Regions from separate parts of the Shewanella sp. SM74 genome, predicted to be linked through region 1. Evidence: riboswitches for the same ligand, from Rfam matches in the RefSeq annotation. Region 1 holds a riboswitch; the other holds the start of a gene.
The links. A riboswitch is a leader RNA that binds a small molecule or an ion and turns the genes downstream of it on or off. The one in region 1 is predicted to bind cobalamin.

Region 1 (6,090 bases):
ATCGCCTTAATGGCATCAATAAAATCGACGGCATAGTTGTCGTGTTCATCGATACCCGTGGCGATGGCAAAAATGTTCGGGTCGAAGATGATGTCTTCGGGCGGAAAGCCGACCTTATCGACCAGTACGCGATAGGCGCGGGTACAGATTTCGATTTTACGCGCTTTAGTGTCGGCCTGACCTTGCTCGTCGAATGCCATGATAATGGCCGCCGCGCCGTAGCGTTTCACTAAGGTGGCTTGCTCGATAAACTTGGCTTCGCCTTCTTTGAGGGAAATAGAGTTAACTATGCCCTTGCCTTGAATACATTTGAGGCCAGCTTCGATCACTTCCCACTTAGAGGAGTCGATCATAATAGGTACGCGACTGATGTCGGGCTCAGAGGCAATCAAGTTTAAAAACTTGTGCATGATCTCGGCGCCATCGAGCATGCCTTCGTCCATGTTGATGTCGATGATTTGCGCGCCGCTTTCGACCTGCTCGCGGGCGACATCGAGCGCCTGCTCAAACTTGCCTTCTTTGATCAGCTTTAAAAACTTGGCCGAACCTGTGACGTTGGTGCGCTCACCCACGTTAACGAACAGGGATTGGGCGTCGATAGTCAGTGGTTCCAAACCTGCCAAGCGGCAAGCTACCGGAATGTCTGGCAAAATACGTGGATCGTGACGGCTCACCGCTTCGCGGATCACGCGGATATGTTCAGGCGTACTACCACAACAACCACCGATAATATTGAGCATGCCTTCGCGCGCCCAATCTTCGATCACATTCGCCATATCTTCTGGGGTTTCATCGTAACCGCCAAACTCGTTCGGCAGGCCTGCATTCGGATGCGCCGACACATAACATTCGGCTATACGGGATAATTCTTCGACGTACGGGCGCAATTCTTTTGGCCCAAGTGCACAGTTAAGACCGATAGATAAGGGCTTGATATGGCGAAGGGAATTGTAAAAGGCTTCGGTCGTTTGGCCAGTCAGTGTGCGACCAGAGGCATCGGTAATGGTGCCCGAAATCATGATCGGCAATCTGTCTTTAGAATGCTGACCGAATAAGTCATCGAATACGGATTCAATCGCAAACAGCGCGGCTTTGGCGTTTAAGGTATCGAATATAGTCTCGACCATAATGATATCCGCGCCGCCCTCAATCAGTGCCTTAGTGGATTCTTTGTAAGCAGTCACTAACTCATCGAAGCTGACGTTGCGGTAGCCTGGGTCGTTCACATCAGGGCTAATCGAACACGTACGGTTAGTGGGGCCTAACACACCGGCGACATAGCGTGGAATGCCTGTGGCAGCAAAGGCTTCATCACAGGCTTCACGGGCGAGGCGCGCGCCGACTAAGTTAATTTCGGCGGACAGCGACTGCATGTCGTAGTCGGCCATGGCGATGGTGGTGGCGTTAAAGGTGTTGGTTTCAATGATGTGGGCACCGGCATTTAAGTAGTCGGTGTGAATTTGTTTGATGATGTGAGGCTGTGACAAGACCAAGAGGTCGTTGTTACCTTTGACATCCGTATGCCAATCTTTAAAGCGTTCGCCGCGATAGTCCTCTTCTTCCAGCTTGTAGCCTTGGATCATAGTGCCCATGGCACCGTCTAAGATCAGAATGCGCTCTGCAAGCTGTTTGCGAATGTCTGCCAATATCTGGCCGGCTTTGGTAGAGGGTATCGTCATAAATAGTTACCTTAAATACAGCTAAGTTAAGTCCAAAAATCGGCCATTGTTATGCTAAGTGCATTTTATTGTCGTCAGCCGACATTTTTTGAATACTTGTTCTTAAAAATTTGTTTTGGACATTTAAACGTATAGACGTCCATAATACGCGACTTATGATTGTCAGGGCAAGATGAAAGTCAAAGGCATTCGGAGCGAGAATCTAGAATTTAGGCCCTCGGCTTGAGTTCCTAGCATCTAGTCCCTAACTAAAAAGGCATATATGAAACAAGTTCGATTGTTATTGTTACGCCACGGTGAGTGTGAAGGCGGCGCGATCTTGCGGGGTCGTGTGGATGTGCCTTTAAGCAAAAAGGGTTGGCAACAAATGTCGGCAGCAGTTGAGTCACAGGCCAGCGTGTGCAGTGCGATTTACAGCTCGACTTCACGCCGCTGCGCCGATTTTGCCCACGCTTTTGCCGCCGAGCTGCACTCGACGGCGGCACGGATATCTGAGTCAAGGCCATTGCAGGCACAGTGTTTGTCGGGTTTACAGGAAATTGATTTTGGTGATTGGGACGGTTGTCGGCTCGATGAACTGTATCAACAAGAGGGCGAACGCTTAGCGGCGTATTGGCAAAACCCTTGGCAAAATCCGCCGCCCAATGGTGAAACTATGGCAAGTTTTGAGTCGCGGGTGAATGGGACGATTGACCAGATACTCGCCGCCGAGTTTGAACGATTGACCCTTGACTCACATAAAATGGGTAATGAAAACAGTGCCATTAATGAAACCGCTGATAATATGCCTGCCACTCAAGTGTGGGTCGTGACCCACGGCGGGGTGATCCGTCACTTAATGGCGCGTGCCTTAGGGGTTGAACGGGCGGTGGGGTTTTATAGTCAACTCGATTTACCCGTGGCGGCCGTGGTGAGCATTAATGTGCTGCAAGATGAACAGGGTGCCTGCTATTGGCGTTTAGATTGGCCGAGTGGGCGCAGGTGTTGAGGCCTTATTTCACGACCTAGGCGCTATGGTGTAGGCGTGATTGTTTGGCGAGAATAAGCTGACATGAAAATATTCTGATTTAAACAGCATTGCCTAATGGGATAGATGTAGGATAATGCTTTTCCCTGACGTTTGAACAAGATAGCGTATTACATGCGCAATGAGTGATAACGTCGCAGAAATAGGTGTTGGGAATAGACTCTCTTTGTTCGAATCGCTCCGTTGTTTTAATTCACAGTGGCGTTGTTAACAAAGAGCATATCAACCCAAACATAATAGGGAATCGGGGAGCTGCTTGTTAGTCAGCCCGAACTGTGCCCGCAACTGTGAGTAGTGAAAAAGATCTCGAATCTTATTCCCTACGAGTCAGGAGACCTGCCTATTTCTGTTATCGCTGCGTGCAGCCTTAGTTCTCGAGCGGGTGACTCGAGGGAGCAGATGACAATGTGCACAACCTTTTTTTATACAGGTTTGGACTCGATAGGAGCGCCGCTTAGGTGAAACTTTCCGCAATCCAAACTAACAGCCCCGTGAATGACACTAACCCATCATCGAGCCCGTCAGTCGCGCTCAATGTGAGTCATTTGAGCTGGTGTATCGATGGCAAAACCATACTTTCCGGTATTAACTTTACGCTGCCAACGGGGCAGATGCTGGGGCTGATTGGCCCTAACGGTGCGGGCAAGTCTAGCTTGCTGCGCTGTTTGTATCGGTTTGTTCGCCCGACTCAGGGCAAAATTACCCTTTTTGATCAAGATATTGAGCGCTTGTCGCCCAAGGCGTTTGCCTGTCGCGTCGCCGTAGTGCAGCAGGATACACCGCACTATTTTGACCTCACCACAGAGCAATTAGTCAGCATGGGCTTAACGCCCCACAAGGGCATGTTCGATACCAATTCGAGCTGTGATATTGAGCGTATTGCAAAGGCTTTAGAGAAAGTTGGCTTGAGCCATAAGATGCACCAACAATATGAGCACTTATCCGGCGGTGAAAAGCAACGCGCCTTAATTGCCCGCGCCATAGTGCAGCAGCCGCAGCTTTTAATCCTCGATGAGCCAACGAACCACCTCGATGTGCGCTATCAAATTCAAATCCTCGAATTGGTGCGTAGTCTTGGGATTAGCGTGATTGCCTCAATTCATGATCTTAATTTAGCCAGTGCCCTGTGCGACAGTTTGTTGTTGATCCATAACGGGGAAGTCAGCGCTATGGGGACGCCAACCGAAGTATTAACCGAGGCGCGAATTGGCGATGTGTTTGGTGTGTGTGCTCAGGTATCGCCCCATCCACAACATAAAAAGCCCTTAATCAGCTATTTTTATGGTTACCACCATGTAGATTATGGCCTGAACGAGCGAGGCGAGGGTGGATGACTCTGGGGAGTAAACAATATTTCATCTCATATTTGGGGCGTATCGTGACACCGTTGACGAGACAACAACTGATGCTGCTCGTATTAGGTATCATCACTTTGATAACGCCTATTGCCGCAACGAGTTTTGGTGCGGCTAACATCAGTTTTATGGATGTTATTCAAGTATTTATCAATAAAGCGACGAACCTCACTCAAGCCAATGGTATGACAGAACGCATTGTGATGGAGCTCAGGCTACCGCGCATTTTACTGGCTTTTGTGGCGGGTGCGGGTTTGTCACTGGCGGGCAGTGTGTTGCAAACCGTGACTCGCAATCCGCTCGCCGATCCCTATTTGTTTGGCATTAGCTCTGGCGCGTCCTTTGGCGCTGTGGTGATGTTGACCTTATTCACTGGCTCTGGATTTTTTGATAATGCGGGCATGGCGGCACATTCTGGGCTTTTTAGCGGTTCGGGTGCCTTGTCTGGATTACTTTGGTTTAGCTTGCCCTTGGGCGCTTTTATTGGTGCGAGTTTGTCGGTGTTGATAGTGCTTGCCTTGTCTGGGCTTGGGCTCAATAGCCAAGTGGAGCGCATGCTGCTCTCTGGTGTGGCGACCTCCTTTATGTTCGGCGCATTAACGAGTCTGCTGCTGTATTTCGCCAGTCCGCAGGCGACAGCCTCTGTGCTGTTTTGGAGTTTAGGCAGTTTCGCAAAGGCCAGTTGGTCCTTGTTAGTACTGCCGACACTGGTGATTGGTGCGAGTTTATTCATTATTTTAGGCATGAAACGGCAGATCATGGCGTTGCAGGCGGGGGATGAAACGGCGCATACCTTAGGGGTGAATGTGCCTAAGCTGCGGCTCAATATGTTGCTGCTCTGCTCCTTGATTACCGCTATTTTGGTGGCTACCTGCGGCGGTATCGGTTTTGTCGGGTTAATGATCCCCCATACCGTGCGTATGCTGTTTCCTGGTCGTCAGCCGATTCTATTAACGGCGCTGGTGGGCGGATTATTTATGGTGTGGATTGATGTGCTGGCGCGCTGTTTGTTGGGCAATCAAGAGTTGCCCGTGGGGATTATCACGGCGGCCATAGGTAGCATGTTCTTTTTGCTGATTTTGCGTAAACGCAGAGTCATGCCGTAAGCACCTAGTCAGAACGTAATCCTAGAGTCATCTAGCAAGCGCAGACTGGCGAGATAATCAGCATTTTTGTTGATATCTGCCCCGCGATTGGAAATGCAAAATTGGACATGTTAGTCATAGACGCAGGATGCGTTGTGGTTATTTAAGATAATAAGTGGAGTGTGGATGTCTCAGTCAGCCGTGTCTTTTCAAATCAGCCCTGTGAGTAAAACGCAGGATCCATTGATCCAGCAGAAAATTGATCTTAAGACTAAGCCGCCCGGCGCCTTAGGTCAGCTCGAATCCTTAGCCTTACAGATTGCCCGCGTGCAAGCGACTGATTCACAACAAACGGATCAGCCACAAAATACTGTGCTGAAAATCGTTCATCCAACTATGTTAGTGTTTGCGGGTGATCATGGTATTGCCGCAGAAGGCGTGTCGATTGCCCCTAGCGAAGTGACGCGCCAAATGGTGCAAAACTTTGCCCATGGCGGCGCGGCGATTAACGTTTTTTGTCGGCAGGTGGGCTTTAGGCTCGAAGTGATCGATTGCGGCATTTTAACGCCAGTCGAAGGGGTTAAAGGCATTATCGATCAGCGTCTTGGCGCGGGTACAGGGGCGATTCATTTAGAGCCTGCAATGGCGCTGGAAACCGTCGATAAAGGCTTTGCGATGGCGCGCGATTTGATTGAGCGTCACCATCAAGCTGGTTGTAACTTAGTCGCCTTTGGCGAAATGGGTATTGCTAATACCTCGTCTGCTGCGGCCATTATGGCGGCGATCATGCAGCTCGACGTGATTGATTGTGTCGGCCGTGGCACGGGCATCAATAGCGAAACCTTAGAACGTAAACTCATGTTGATTGAGCTGGCGTTATTGCTGCATCAAAGCGCCTTAACTGGGCCAAAGTCAGTGTTAGCTTGCCTAGGTGGCTTTGAAAT
Region 2 (6,090 bases), on a different contig from region 1:
GAATTAGGATTACGGGTCTGACGCAAATTATGGGCGATCATAAATTCTTGACGCAGATCCTGATCGAGATCTAACGCCTCGAACGCTTCTATGGTTAAGGTCTGTTGTTGATTATCAATCAATGACTTAATCACACTTAAAGGAAATGACTGTTCGGCATTAGCATTTAAATAGGCAAATGCGGTCAGTGCGATAATTTGGCCGAACACACTGAACAGAGCTAAGGTTTGTACTTCGTCAGCATCAACCTCCACACCTTCCATATCCGCTAAGCTATCTACCGCATCCGTTGCAATATCTTCAGTCAGCTTCCAATAACCTTGGACCAACTTTTTATAGGGCTGTGGCAGTTCATCGAGGCGTTCTTTTAAATAGAACGTAAAGGCGTAGCGATAGATATTAACTTGACCTAAGCGGATCAAAGCTTCTTTCAACGAGCGAGTTTTGTGATTTTCCACTACAGCAGCCTGTGCGGAATTACTGCGCATAAGCATGTGCGCTGCCAATGCGGGATCGCTCGAGATAATGTCAATCACATTACGAATGTCGCCTTCAGCAAGAATCGCTTTTTTGAGTGGAATTAGAATTCCTCGGCGGCCAATCACTTGCTCTTCGTTCGCTATGATAGCTCTAACTTGAGTAAAAACCTGTTGCTCAAGATCAGTCATAAGACACTTTACACCTGTTTATTAACAATAAGATGATTCGGTTACAGCTCACATCATACCTAAAATACTAAGAATTTCAGCCATAAACAGCAGAGTAAAATATAAATTACTCCTATTTAGTAATGACTGCCCGCTAACACTATAGATAACGACAATTAAACCACTCTACTAAAACGATATTCAAGACTATACCTATTTTAAGATTTATTCTTTGAACTCAGCGTAAAAAATAAAAAGCCAGACTGAGTCTGGCTTTGTTATTAAATAGCTCATTAATATTTAGAAGCGGTAGCCCACAGTGAAACGAATATCACGGCCTCGACCAGAATAGTAACTATCCCCCCAATCGCCACCGTAATAACCTGCACTGACATAATCTTTATCGAATACATTATCGATACGCAGACTGGCAAGCCAAGCATCACGATTATAATTCAAGGCTAAATTACCAAGCACGTAACTTGCTAGCTTATCAGCTTGATTAGCGTTATCGCCTTCGATAAAACGATCACCCGTGTAGATAGCTTCGGCAAATACTTGGAAATGCTCAGCAAAATCCATGCTGACATAACCGCGTCCCGTGTGTTTTGCCACCCAAGACAGCTCTTTGCCATCGTTAGCACCATCGGTAAATTCGGCGTCGGTATAGTTATATTCCAGCCCTAACTGCAGCGCTTTAGTGATCTGCCAATCCCAATCGGCACCCGCGCCATAACGACGAGAAGCGTCGGCATTGACGTTTGCACCGTTGAAATTTCCACCTATGGGTTTAACTGCACTCGAGTCATAAACAATTTCATCCTCTAAATCGAGACGATATAGGCTGACTCGTAGGGTTTGACTAGCGACAGCCCAATCCCAACCCGCCTCATAGGAACGGCCTGTTTGCGGCTTTAAGCCAAATACGCCCGGCGATGTATAAGCTTGCTCATCCACTTTAGCAAAACGGAAGTTATCATCAGCGCGCACATAGAGTCTGTGCTCCGCAGTTGGTCGGTAATTTAAACCCAGTTCGAATGCATGGGCATTTTCATCTAAATCCATGCCATTAGGATAGACATTGCCATCGACTAACTCGTCGGTCACACGCGAATAACGACCACCCACAACGTAACTTAAAGTATGGCTTAAAGGCACTGTAGCTTGTAGATAGGCGCTTTGCATTTGCTGCACATTACTGCGCGCCATAGTGTCAAAATCAGCCTTGCCACGGCTGATGTCTAAACCTGTGACTAGGTTTAGCTCGCCTTGACGCGTACTGTAATTCGCTAACGCTTTAGGGCTAAACATTAACAGTGAGCGTGTGTTATGGCTGTTCGCCCCCCAATTAAGAGAAGACACTAAGGTATCGCTGTAATCTAAATCCGCCGCCAGCGCCCAGTTTTGATTAAGCTGATGCTGGTAACCCGTTCGCGCCGCAGTGGTCATCTCGTGGGCATACTCTACCTTATTTGATGAAGCACGGGGATCGTCTTTAAATTGCTTTTCAGTAAGCGAGCCCGGATTTTCACGATCGTTATCGTAGTAGCTGGTTTCAACAAAGAACGAGTCTGTGGCTGTTTTATATTGAATGCGGCCAAGAATAGAGCCGGTTTCGTTGGCATTATGCTGGCGATAGTTGTCACCTTGGTTGTAACTACCGGTGAAAAAGTAACGCCAATCTTTGTTGATCGCGCCAGACACATCACCACGACCTTCATAGGTATCAAAACTGCCGCCGGATAACTGCACGCTGCCGCCAGTATTTTCAGGGGACTTAGTGACAATATTAATCACCCCGCCCACGGCTTGATCGCCATAAAGTACACCTGCACTACCCGATAAAATTTCAATACGATCCACTTGATTAAGCGGAATGGCATTAAGGCTAGGTGCGGCGATATCGATATTATTGAGACGACGACCATCAAGTAAAATCAGCGTGTTATTAACGGCAGTGCTGGCGCTAAAACCGCGCATCGCAAAGCTAGTTCCAATATTGTTATCCGAAATTTGAATACCGCTTTGACCGCGTAAGACGTCGGTCAAATTAGTCGCGCCACTCATTTCAATAGCCGCAGCATCAATCACATTCACATTGGCGGCAATATTTAACGGGGTCTTATCAGAACGGCCGATCACGACAAGATGCTCGTCAACTTTAGCTGTGCTGGTATCGTCAACCGCCATAACGGGCGCGATAATTGAAAAACTGCAAAGGCTGCCGATCAGCAGCGCGATTTTTGTTGGATTTGTTCCCATTTTACCTTTAACTCCTGCAAGGAAAACGGGGCATTGACGCCACGATACCGTTAATTCAGTCGTAAATACTGACGGTGATTATCGCATTTTGAGATCTGCCCACCGAAATCTCAAAAACACCTTTAGGGCCGGTCTCCGGACTTAGGCTATGTTAATCCATTAAAGTTAGATTAACGCGAGACTGACCTTTCACATTCTGACTTTCGGGTTCACTCTTGAACACACCAATCAAACGCGGTCGTCTCTCACCTTTTACCGTTGCGGGGGCAGTGCCAGAATTTCACTGGCTTCCCGATTATCTCACGACGCTATCATCGCAAGCACCACAGAAGGTTGACTCAAAATTAGGTTCAAAGGGCGTACAACCTGTTAACGCCCAACAAGGCTCAGGGCATATCAGACCTGAGCGCGCGCATTATAGACGTCTATACGGATGAAAGTCCATTAATCTCAGATTAGCGAGAAAACTCACATGAGCTAGAAAACGCCATCCCAGTTTTTTGCCGCAGGTTTTGGTCTATCTTTGCTCAAAATCGCCTGACGCTGCTCAGGGGTTTCACATTGGGCAACGGGGGTAAAATCCAGCGGTTTAATCACTAACGAGTCAGCAGGTTGCACTGGCGACTTGTCGAACATGGGCAAATTCATCGACCAAGAGACCAGCTCCCCCTTTTCGCTGATGCCAACATAACCGTCATCTGCGCCATCTAACCAAGTGAGTCGCGGAATACGTGCCATTAACTTTTCCACATTATCACGGTTGGCGCGATAACCAACAGGCACCACTTTGCCATCGGGACGCGTAAACACAAAGGAGGCAGGCCCTCGAGTAATGACGCTGCCTTCCTGCCAATATTTATCAAGAATGTCTTGGGCATAGTGAAACCCAAACATATGAGCGTAATCAGTATCGTCGGCCACAATTTGCGGCACGGCCTTATCCCGCAGTAATAAAAAGCCTGAGCCGATGCTGATAATCTCTTTTACCCCTGTGATATCGGTTTTTTTAATCCAATCGACACCACAGTTAATCCCATCGCCCCAAAAATGCGCATCCCCCGTAGGACTTAAAATCGCAAAGGCACAATTGTTTGCCGTCATACTCGCCACATCCTTTAAAGCACTGCGGATCGAGTAAGCATCACTGCGCCAACCCCAACTCACCACAGTGCCGTCCTTTTTCAAGGCGGCATAGGTGTGTTGAAAATATTCGATCTTCGCTACATCCGTAAGCTGCGGGAGTAACTTTTTCATATTGGTCGACTCTTCAACCTGCCCCCAAATCACAGCACTGCCCTCTTTTTTGAGGGCGACAAAACTGCGTCCTCTGGCAAAGATATCGACAACATCAACTAATTGATCCTGCACATGTAAGCTATTGCCGCCGTAGGGGCCATAACCCCAAGTATGCACCTTGCCATTGGCATCAAGGGCGGCAATGGCCTCTTGATTGGCGAACAACTTGGTAATATTGGTCATGCGGTTTTGCAGGGCTTTGTCGAGGCTATATTTCCCCGCATTGCCCCAGTACATCACAGTGCCATCTTGACGTAGCGCGGCAAACCCGTCCTTAACTGGGACGATTTGCTTCACTTGCTTAAGCTGCTCCGTCACCTCCCGGCTATCACCGCCAGCATAACTGTCACCCCAAGTGATCACCTCACCGGATTGTGTTAACGCCGCAAAGGCCGAACTGTTGGTGACCACAGTCTCGACTGCGGGTAAATCACAGGGAATATGGCGATACTGTGGACTCGGATTTTCCTTAAGTTGGATGAGTTTACCGTTATCGAACTGCAGCAATGACTCGTTATTGCTTTCAATAATGGCCATAGGTTGAGGATCGCTACAGCCAGAGATCTGCATGGCAACCATGCCCGCGAGTAAAGCCTTAGGCCAAGTAATTCGATGAGTGAGCATTACTTATTTCCTTGTATTTGCTTGGATATGTCATTCAATGTTGTGCAGCGGACAGAGCGAGAATGGATTTACCTAACATCGCCTAGTGTCAAAAATGGGCAGAATTCTAGCAGCTTGTTGATAAAAAGACGAAAATGCTCACAGTTTACTCTGCAAGTCCCCTCCTCAGGCTAGCGCCTAACTGATGGCATGCTATTCTAAGCCCCCATCACCGCTGTTTAAAGGAGTAACAGTATGACTCGCCCTATTATTCTGGATTGCGATCCCGGCCATGACGACGCTATTGCGCTCATTTTAGCTCTCGCCCATCCAGAGCTGGTTCCACTGGCCGTCACCACCAGCGCCGGTAACCAAACGCCGGATAAAACGCTCAATAATGCCCTGCGGATCTTAACCTTATTAAATCGCAGTGATATTCCTGTCGCTGGCGGTGCAGTCAAGCCATTAGCTCGCGAATTAATCATTGCCGACAATGTCCATGGTGAAACCGGACTCGACGGCCCTGCATTGCCAGAGCCCAGCTTTGCGCCACAAACACTCAATGCCGTAGAACTGATGGCCAAGAAAATTCGCCAAAGCGATAAGCCTGTGACACTCGTCCCCACAGGACCACTCACCAATATCGCGCTTTTGCTCGCCAGCCACCACGAATTACACGCCAAGATCGAACGCATAGTGCTAATGGGCGGCGCAGCCGGTGTCGGCAATTGGACGCCTGCCGCCGAGTTTAATATTTTTGTCGACCCTGAAGCCGCCGATATTGTCTTTAAATCCGGTATTCCCATTACTATGTGTGGGCTCGATGTAACCCATCAAGCGCAGATTATGGACGAAGATATCGAACGTATTCGCGCGATTCAAAATCCAATTGCTCAGTGCGTCGCCGAATTATTGGATTTCTTTATGATTTACCACAGAGATCCTAAATGGGGCTTTATTGGTGCGCCATTGCACGACCCCTGCACTATCGCTTGGTTGCTTAAACCTGAACTGTTTGAAGCACAAGATTGTTGGGTCGGGATTGAAAGCCAAAGTGAGTTAACCTTAGGCATGACAGTGGTCGATCGCTATCAGCTCACAGGTAAAGCCGCCAATGCGACTGTGCTGTTTGGGATCGATAGGCAAGGCTTTGTCGATTTACTGGTAGACAGTTTACGTATCTATGATGCAACTTATCTCAATCGCAGATAAAAATGACAGTGAGTCTTCTATGAGCCAGATACTCGTTATCGGCAGTGCAAATGCCGACCATGTGATGAAA

Region 2: linked by a shared signal. The riboswitch ahead of L5M49_RS13765 (TonB-dependent receptor) and the one ahead of L5M49_RS12445 (ABC transporter ATP-binding protein) in region 1 are both predicted to bind cobalamin.

Annotation. Positions count from the first base shown of each region.
Region 1 covers NZ_JAKKRZ010000010.1:140,714-146,803, forward strand. Annotated here, with positions in the region: gene metH (methionine synthase) at 1-1,679, opposite strand, end outside; gene L5M49_RS12440 (histidine phosphatase family protein) at 1,942-2,667, shown strand; cobalamin riboswitch at 2,889-3,065, shown strand; gene L5M49_RS12445 (ABC transporter ATP-binding protein) at 3,165-4,040, shown strand; gene L5M49_RS12450 (FecCD family ABC transporter permease) at 4,037-5,167, shown strand; gene cobT (nicotinate-nucleotide--dimethylbenzimidazole phosphoribosyltransferase) at 5,333-6,090, shown strand, end outside.
Region 2 covers NZ_JAKKRZ010000012.1:90,406-96,495, forward strand. Annotated here, with positions in the region: gene L5M49_RS13760 (HDOD domain-containing protein) at 1-668, opposite strand, end outside; gene L5M49_RS13765 (TonB-dependent receptor) at 948-2,909, opposite strand; cobalamin riboswitch at 3,018-3,252, opposite strand; gene L5M49_RS13770 (hypothetical protein) at 3,387-4,829, opposite strand; gene rihA (pyrimidine-specific ribonucleoside hydrolase RihA) at 5,064-6,020, shown strand; gene rbsK (ribokinase) at 6,040-6,090, shown strand, end outside.